DNA from 2 places in the Paenibacillus polymyxa M1 genome. Region 2 is predicted to be linked to the other one. Evidence: riboswitches for the same ligand, from Rfam matches in the RefSeq annotation. Region 2 holds a riboswitch; the other holds the start of a gene.
The links. Region 2 has a riboswitch for FMN ahead of PPM_RS06230 (DMT family transporter). Riboswitches for the same ligand answer to the same signal wherever they lie in the genome.
Positions count from the first base shown of each region.

Region 1 (3,139 bases), 2.0 Mb from region 2:
GGGTGTAGGGAAAATGCAAAAAGGGAAGCAAGGGCATCATAAGGATACCGTACAAATCATGGCCGCCTGTAACATCCCGTATGCTTTTACCGCAGCCGAAAGCCATCCGCAGGATATGCTGCGCAAAGCGGCCAAGGCTCAATGGTATGCCAACAACGTGGGTACGGCATATGGTAAAATTCTGTGTGCCTGCCCGCTCAACTGGAAATCCGAAGACAGACTGGGTACTAGCATCGTAGGCGCCGCAGTTGAGTCTTGCTTCTTTCCTTTGTACGAAATCGAACAGGGAAGCACGACGATTACGTACAATCCGGAAGACAAGGGAAAACGGATTCCAGCCGCAGAATGGCTGAAATTAATGGGTAAAACGAAGCATCTTCTCAAAGAGGAAGCAACGCTGGCTACCTTTGAGCAGGAGATTGAGCGTCGCTGGACTATCCTGAAAAAGAAACATGAAATTTCGGAGTTATAATTCTGTTTTTTGCATAATAATCGTGTAACATTGTTAGCCGCTGTTTCGGCACCAGTTCGATTGAGATTCCTTGCGCTTGCTGCGCAAGGAATCTTTTTTTGCGTTTATGGATTGAGGCATAAAAAAACAGGTAATGATTTCCGATATAGGAGTGGAGGCCTATAGAAGGCATGTTATAAAGTTTTCTTCTGAATTTTAAGATGCAATGAGGTGCAGGTAATGATTAAGCTGAATACAGTTGAAATAATTGAAATTATAAAGAAGCAAATCCCCAAGGTTATGAACATCACGCCAGTGGAACTCAAGTTTACGGATGATTTTGGACGGGCATCGCTGGCGGCAACTGAACACAAATTCACGCTGACGAACCAGCATTATTCTGCCAAGGTGATGGATTGCGTGTTAGAAACACAAGTGCGCCCTATTTTAATGTGTGAAATTATTTATTTTCTAAAATGCGAGTTTATTGATGGACATGTGGATGTACGACTGGATTATGAAGCATGTTCTGAGGGAGAGCGAGGACCTGTCGCTTCGGCCGTTATTACCTTTGACCATGATACACAGCTTGGAGTCGACGAACTGGCCGATCTGATTGATCTGGCACTTCATATGAATGATAAATCCTGGTTTGAAGAACTCTCCAGCCAATATGTCAAAACCAAAGCAGGAGCTTCTATTAGATAACTTGCTTTTTTTTGAAGTCGGTGCTAATATACGTAACAAGTTTAATGTTAATTCAATTAAATAAGAGCAAGATCCTTCGGGGCGGGGCGAAACTCCCCACCGGCGGTGATGACATGTTTGTGAATCGCTTCTGTGAACACAGCATGGCTTAGTCCGTGACCCGGATGCTGAACAATCAGCAGAAGGTGGACCTGGTGTAATTCCGGGACCGACAGTATAGTCTGGATGGGAGAAGGATACGAAGCGCATGTGCATGACGTGGCATGTGCCAATTTTTAGCATACTTAAAAGTACGTACGGCTTATTTCGTTGTAGGACAGCATCAGACGATAGCTTTTTTTAGCTTTCTTTTTGATAACGTTCTGAGCGTAATTGCTGTATCTTCGATCATGCTTTCTTTTGGCAAACCTATGATTTCATGTCATTTTAAGACATACATGAACTGCGCTTGTATACTACATACGTGACTCTCATCACCCCCATGACGGATTGAATCCTGACTGGGGGTTATTTGCGCTTACAGCAGATGAATTAGGGATAAACTGAAATGTAGTGGAAAGGAGTGAAAGCATGTTTACCGGATTGGTCGAGGAAGTGGGTCGCATTCAAAGTATTTCTAAGAGCGGTGAAGCGATGGTGCTGGGGATTTCGGGTTCTGTGGTATTGGGCGATTTGAAAATCGGCGATAGTGTCTCGGTAAATGGGGTTTGCCTGACGGCAATACAGATTGGTACTAAAGATTTTAAGGTTGATGTGATGCCAGAGACTTTTCGCAGCAGTAATCTAAGGGAACTCAGATCCGGCAGCCGAGTCAACCTGGAGCGGGCGATGGCGGCGAATGGAAGGTTCGGAGGACATATCGTACAGGGACATGTAGACGGAACGGGTACGATTCGCGGAGTGACATCAGACCAGAATGCGGTTGTGTTCGAAGTTGAGCCTTCTGATCAAGCATTATTCAAATATGTTCTCCTCAAAGGGTCAATTACAATTGATGGTATCAGCCTCACAGTCGCGCAGCGTACGAGAGATAGCTTTGCCGTATCCATCATCCCCCACACCTTAGCCGAAACGGCCTTACAAGCCAAACGTGAGGGAGACACTGTGAATATTGAATGCGACATATTGGGCAAATATGTGGAGCAGCTTTTACATTACAGAGGTTCAGTACCGATGGAGAGAGCAGATCAAGCTCCTCTTAGTTTGGACTATTTGGCGAAACACGGCTTTGCTTGATACAGAATGATAGAAAATTTGGTTCAGGAGCATTCGTGACTTAAGACATAAGGAGGAGAGGGTTATGGATAGAGGCATCCAAACAAGTGCGACGACAAACATCATGGAGCAGGGCGAGTTGCACCATGACGAAGAGATTCGATTGGATTCCATCGAAGAAGCATTGGAGGATTTAAAGAACGGCAAAGTCGTTATTGTAGTGGATGATGAACAGCGGGAAAATGAAGGCGACTTTATCGCTTTGGCTGAAAAAGCATCGCCTGAGGTCATCAACTTCATGATTACAGAAGGTCGCGGGTTGGTCTGCGTGCCGATCACACAGCACAGAGCCGAGGCATTGGAATTGCATCCTATGGTAGAGCAAAACACAGATTTTCACGGTACCGCCTTTACGGTATCGGTAGATCATATGAAGACAACAACGGGGATTTCAGCGGCCGAGCGCTCTTTGACTGTTCGCGCCTTAGCCGACGAAGCAATCACGGGCAGCGATTTCCGCAAACCTGGTCACATGTTCCCGCTAATTGCTCGCGATGGTGGGGTCTTGCAACGCGCTGGTCATACTGAAGCGGCTGTCGATCTGGCCCGACTCAGCGGCTTCAAGCCCGCCGGGGTCATTTGCGAAATTATAAAGGAAGATGGCTCAATGGCCCGCTTGCCTGATTTGGCCGTGATCGCCAAGCGACATCAATTGAAGCTGATTAGCATTCAACATTTAATTGAATACCGTCGTCGTTTGTCATT
Region 1 covers NC_017542.1:3,452,836-3,455,974, reverse strand. Annotated here, with positions in the region: gene PPM_RS15565 (thiamine pyrophosphate-dependent enzyme) at 1-472, shown strand, start outside; gene PPM_RS15560 (IDEAL domain-containing protein) at 692-1,159, shown strand; FMN riboswitch at 1,228-1,400, shown strand; gene ribE (riboflavin synthase) at 1,730-2,395, shown strand; gene ribB (3,4-dihydroxy-2-butanone-4-phosphate synthase) at 2,460-3,139, shown strand, end outside.
Region 1: it holds a riboswitch for FMN, as region 2 does, so the genes downstream of both, ribE (riboflavin synthase) here and PPM_RS06230 (DMT family transporter) in region 2, are expected to answer to the same signal.

Region 2 (3,139 bases):
CTGTCCCCCATCTTGTCCAGATTCAAAGCCAATGCAACAGCCCCTTCACCGTTCTTCAGCGTTGCCGATACATTAACTACTAGGTTCCCTGTCGTAACGCTGGCAACTGGAACACCGACAAATATGTTGCCCTTATGTAGCATCGCATTTTTGTACCATTTTCTCTCCCTAGGATCATAATCAGCCTCCTTTTTTAGCGGAGAACGGATATATTCTCCTTTCGCATTGCCAAGGAGCGCGGCATCTAACTCAGGATGAGCTTTGACGATGGCATCCAATTTTTTCTGAAGGGCTTCTTGATCGGAACCAATGGAATCAGCTTGGATTTCACTGGTAAGGACGTCCACGTCCTTCATGATCGGGGATACATACTGATTGACATTGCTTTGGATCAGATACAGATTCGTGTATACGGAATTAGCCATTTGCTGACTGAGCTGTGTCGTAGCCCCCTGATAAGAAAAGTATCCAATAAGTAAGCTCGGAATCAATAACACAGCCAAAAAAGAAATGATTAATTTTGTCCTCATTAAATAAAATTGCTTGAGAAACCTGTTCCACCACGGAACTGTTTGTTTTTCTTTAGTCATGTTTTTTCTCCTCTGTGTCTGATGGTCACTACATTGTTTTATTCGACAGAAATCGACTGATTTTATAGATGTAATCTTAAAAAATAATGAATCAAGGCATGTTTTAGGTACATTTTTTAAAAAATAGTTCTTAAGGGCTAATCACGGTATGAATATGCATACATAAAAAGCCAAATCAGAGATGCAAAAGCACCTTCATGATTTGGCTTGAGGCTTGAGGTGAGTATAAAGCAAATGGATCTGTTAATTTTTTTGCTGACGAGAAATCATAAAGAGTGTAACCCAGATAAGCATAAAACCAGTTAGTTGCGCTACGGTAACGATTTGTTGGAAAGCGATCCAGTTAATCACAACACCTACCATAGGAAAGCTCAATTCTGCCATCGTAGCATAAGAAGCTTTGGTTGTACTTAAGCCTTTGTAATACAGTAATAAGCTGAGAAGACCCGGAAGCAATGCCTGCAGCAGCAAGTTGATAATTACAGCTGCGCCCGCCCATGTACCTGTAGGCATATTCCACGGAGCATGCTCCACAGAGGTGAGAACAATGAGCAGAGGGAGCGCCACCATGAAGCGAAGGGAGGTTACCGTTTCATATTTCATCGAACGGAGCAAGTAGCTGCCCATAACGGTCGAACCGCCCCACAGAATCGCTGCACCCAGTGCAAGCAGACTACCAACTTGAACAAAATCATGAACATGTCCAAAGGGAAGCGACCAACCGAAGGTCAGAAGATACGTCCCGAACAGAGCGATGACAATTAATATTCCAAAATGACGCGGTAACATTTCTTTCAATATCACGCGGGCCAGAATAATAGCAACCAAAGGTTGAAGCTTCTGAAGTAAAAGTACGGCATTCAGATCACCGTTGCTGAGTGCCATGGTGAAAATCACACTGGCCAGTGCCGAGCCACCCCATGAGACAAACAAAATAGCGAAAACCTGACGAAATCGTATCGTTTTAAGCTCCTCGCGATGCTTCCACAGCATCGGCGTCAGAGCGATAAAGAGTAGCGCATGCTCCATCAGTACGATTTGTGCTGAGGTAAATGATTTTAACAAAATAATACGAAACAGCGGGTCTGCGCCCCACAAGGCCGCTCCAATCGCGACTAGCCAAAAACCGCTTTTCATGTGGGAGCTACGATCAAAATCCTTGGATGTTAGTACAGTTGATGATTGACTCATACTTATTTAGCTCCTTGCGAATACAGGACCGGTGGCACAAAAACCCCCGTCCATGGCGAAGGCCATGCAAGACGGGGGTTGATCAAATAAACTTGCCGTTTGATGCAAGTTAAATGAAGTCACTGCACAACCATAATGCAGTATTCATCGACTTTGCGGCATGTTCATATTTCGATCTTCTTCCATCCGGACTTTACCGTCGGCTTTGGCATCTCACCAAATCAGTCCGTATCCTGTTGCCGGATACAGAGTCGCGGGCTTAGCTCCATGAGCCATACCGCCGGTTGGGAATCTCACCCTACCCCGAAGATCCTTATTCCGTTTTTTAATTTCTCCTATAGGATATACCTGTTTTGGAATGAAGTCCAGTGAAAAATGTGTGTATATCAAGCAAGGATTTTCATCTTTTTATGAAAGCGTTCTATGTTTAATCCTTATTACTAGGCAATATCCTTATACTCAATGCGCCGAATTGCCGCATAAGCCACAAGTATTCCCAGCACAGAGAAGCTGATTTGCACGGGGGCAATGGAGCTAAGGGTAGCACCGTTATTATTGGAGAAAAGCAATGCTACAATCAGAATCGAGGTCACAATGGTCGTGGGTACAGAGTATCTTCGCATTCCCATATACAGCGGAACCAATCCCATAAAACTGGCGGCAACGGCATTGATTAGCGTGCGCGCTGATTGCTCGGCTAGTATGGAAAGAGTGAGCTTATCCGGTACAATTATGACAAACTGGTTGAGCAAATGGATCGCAGCCGTAATGATGATTTCCGAGATTACAATAGACAAGAATGTAAACAGCAGCACAATCAAGAGCTTGGCGATCATTAGCTTTTGACGATGAATCGGATACATGAACAAGATTGTAATCGATTTGGATTTAAATTCTCCTACGATAAAACGGCACAGTAGAACGGAGGCAAATACAATAAACGTTGCCCTCACCATATTGTCCATAAGATCGAGAAGCTGAGCGTACTGTGTAAATTCGGGTACTCCTTCATTTTGGCTGTCCAGTGCAATAGTACTGAGCAACCCTAGAATGCAAGCGTTGGCGATCAGTGCTGAACGGATATAACCCACCAGATGAAGCTTTTTCATCTCCAACTGTATCAATTTAAGCATGGTGATCCCCTCCATGTAACAGACGTAAAAAGTAGTCTTCCAGCGTACTGCTTTTCTGATGAATGGAATCGACCTCTACATCATTTAAAATGAGCGTTTTCGTAATTTGCTTCTGCGGTACACTAAGATCGTAAATACGTATACTCTGTTCATTGAGCACCCTTATATTATTCAGACTCAGTTGATGGGAGAGGATGTAGGCTGCTTTTTTACAATCGTTGGTCG
Region 2 covers NC_017542.1:1,440,262-1,443,400, forward strand. Annotated here, with positions in the region: gene PPM_RS06225 (methyl-accepting chemotaxis protein) at 1-590, opposite strand, end outside; gene PPM_RS06230 (DMT family transporter) at 834-1,781, opposite strand; FMN riboswitch at 1,952-2,096, opposite strand; gene PPM_RS06235 (ABC transporter permease) at 2,222-2,914, opposite strand; gene PPM_RS06240 (ABC transporter ATP-binding protein) at 2,907-3,139, opposite strand, start outside.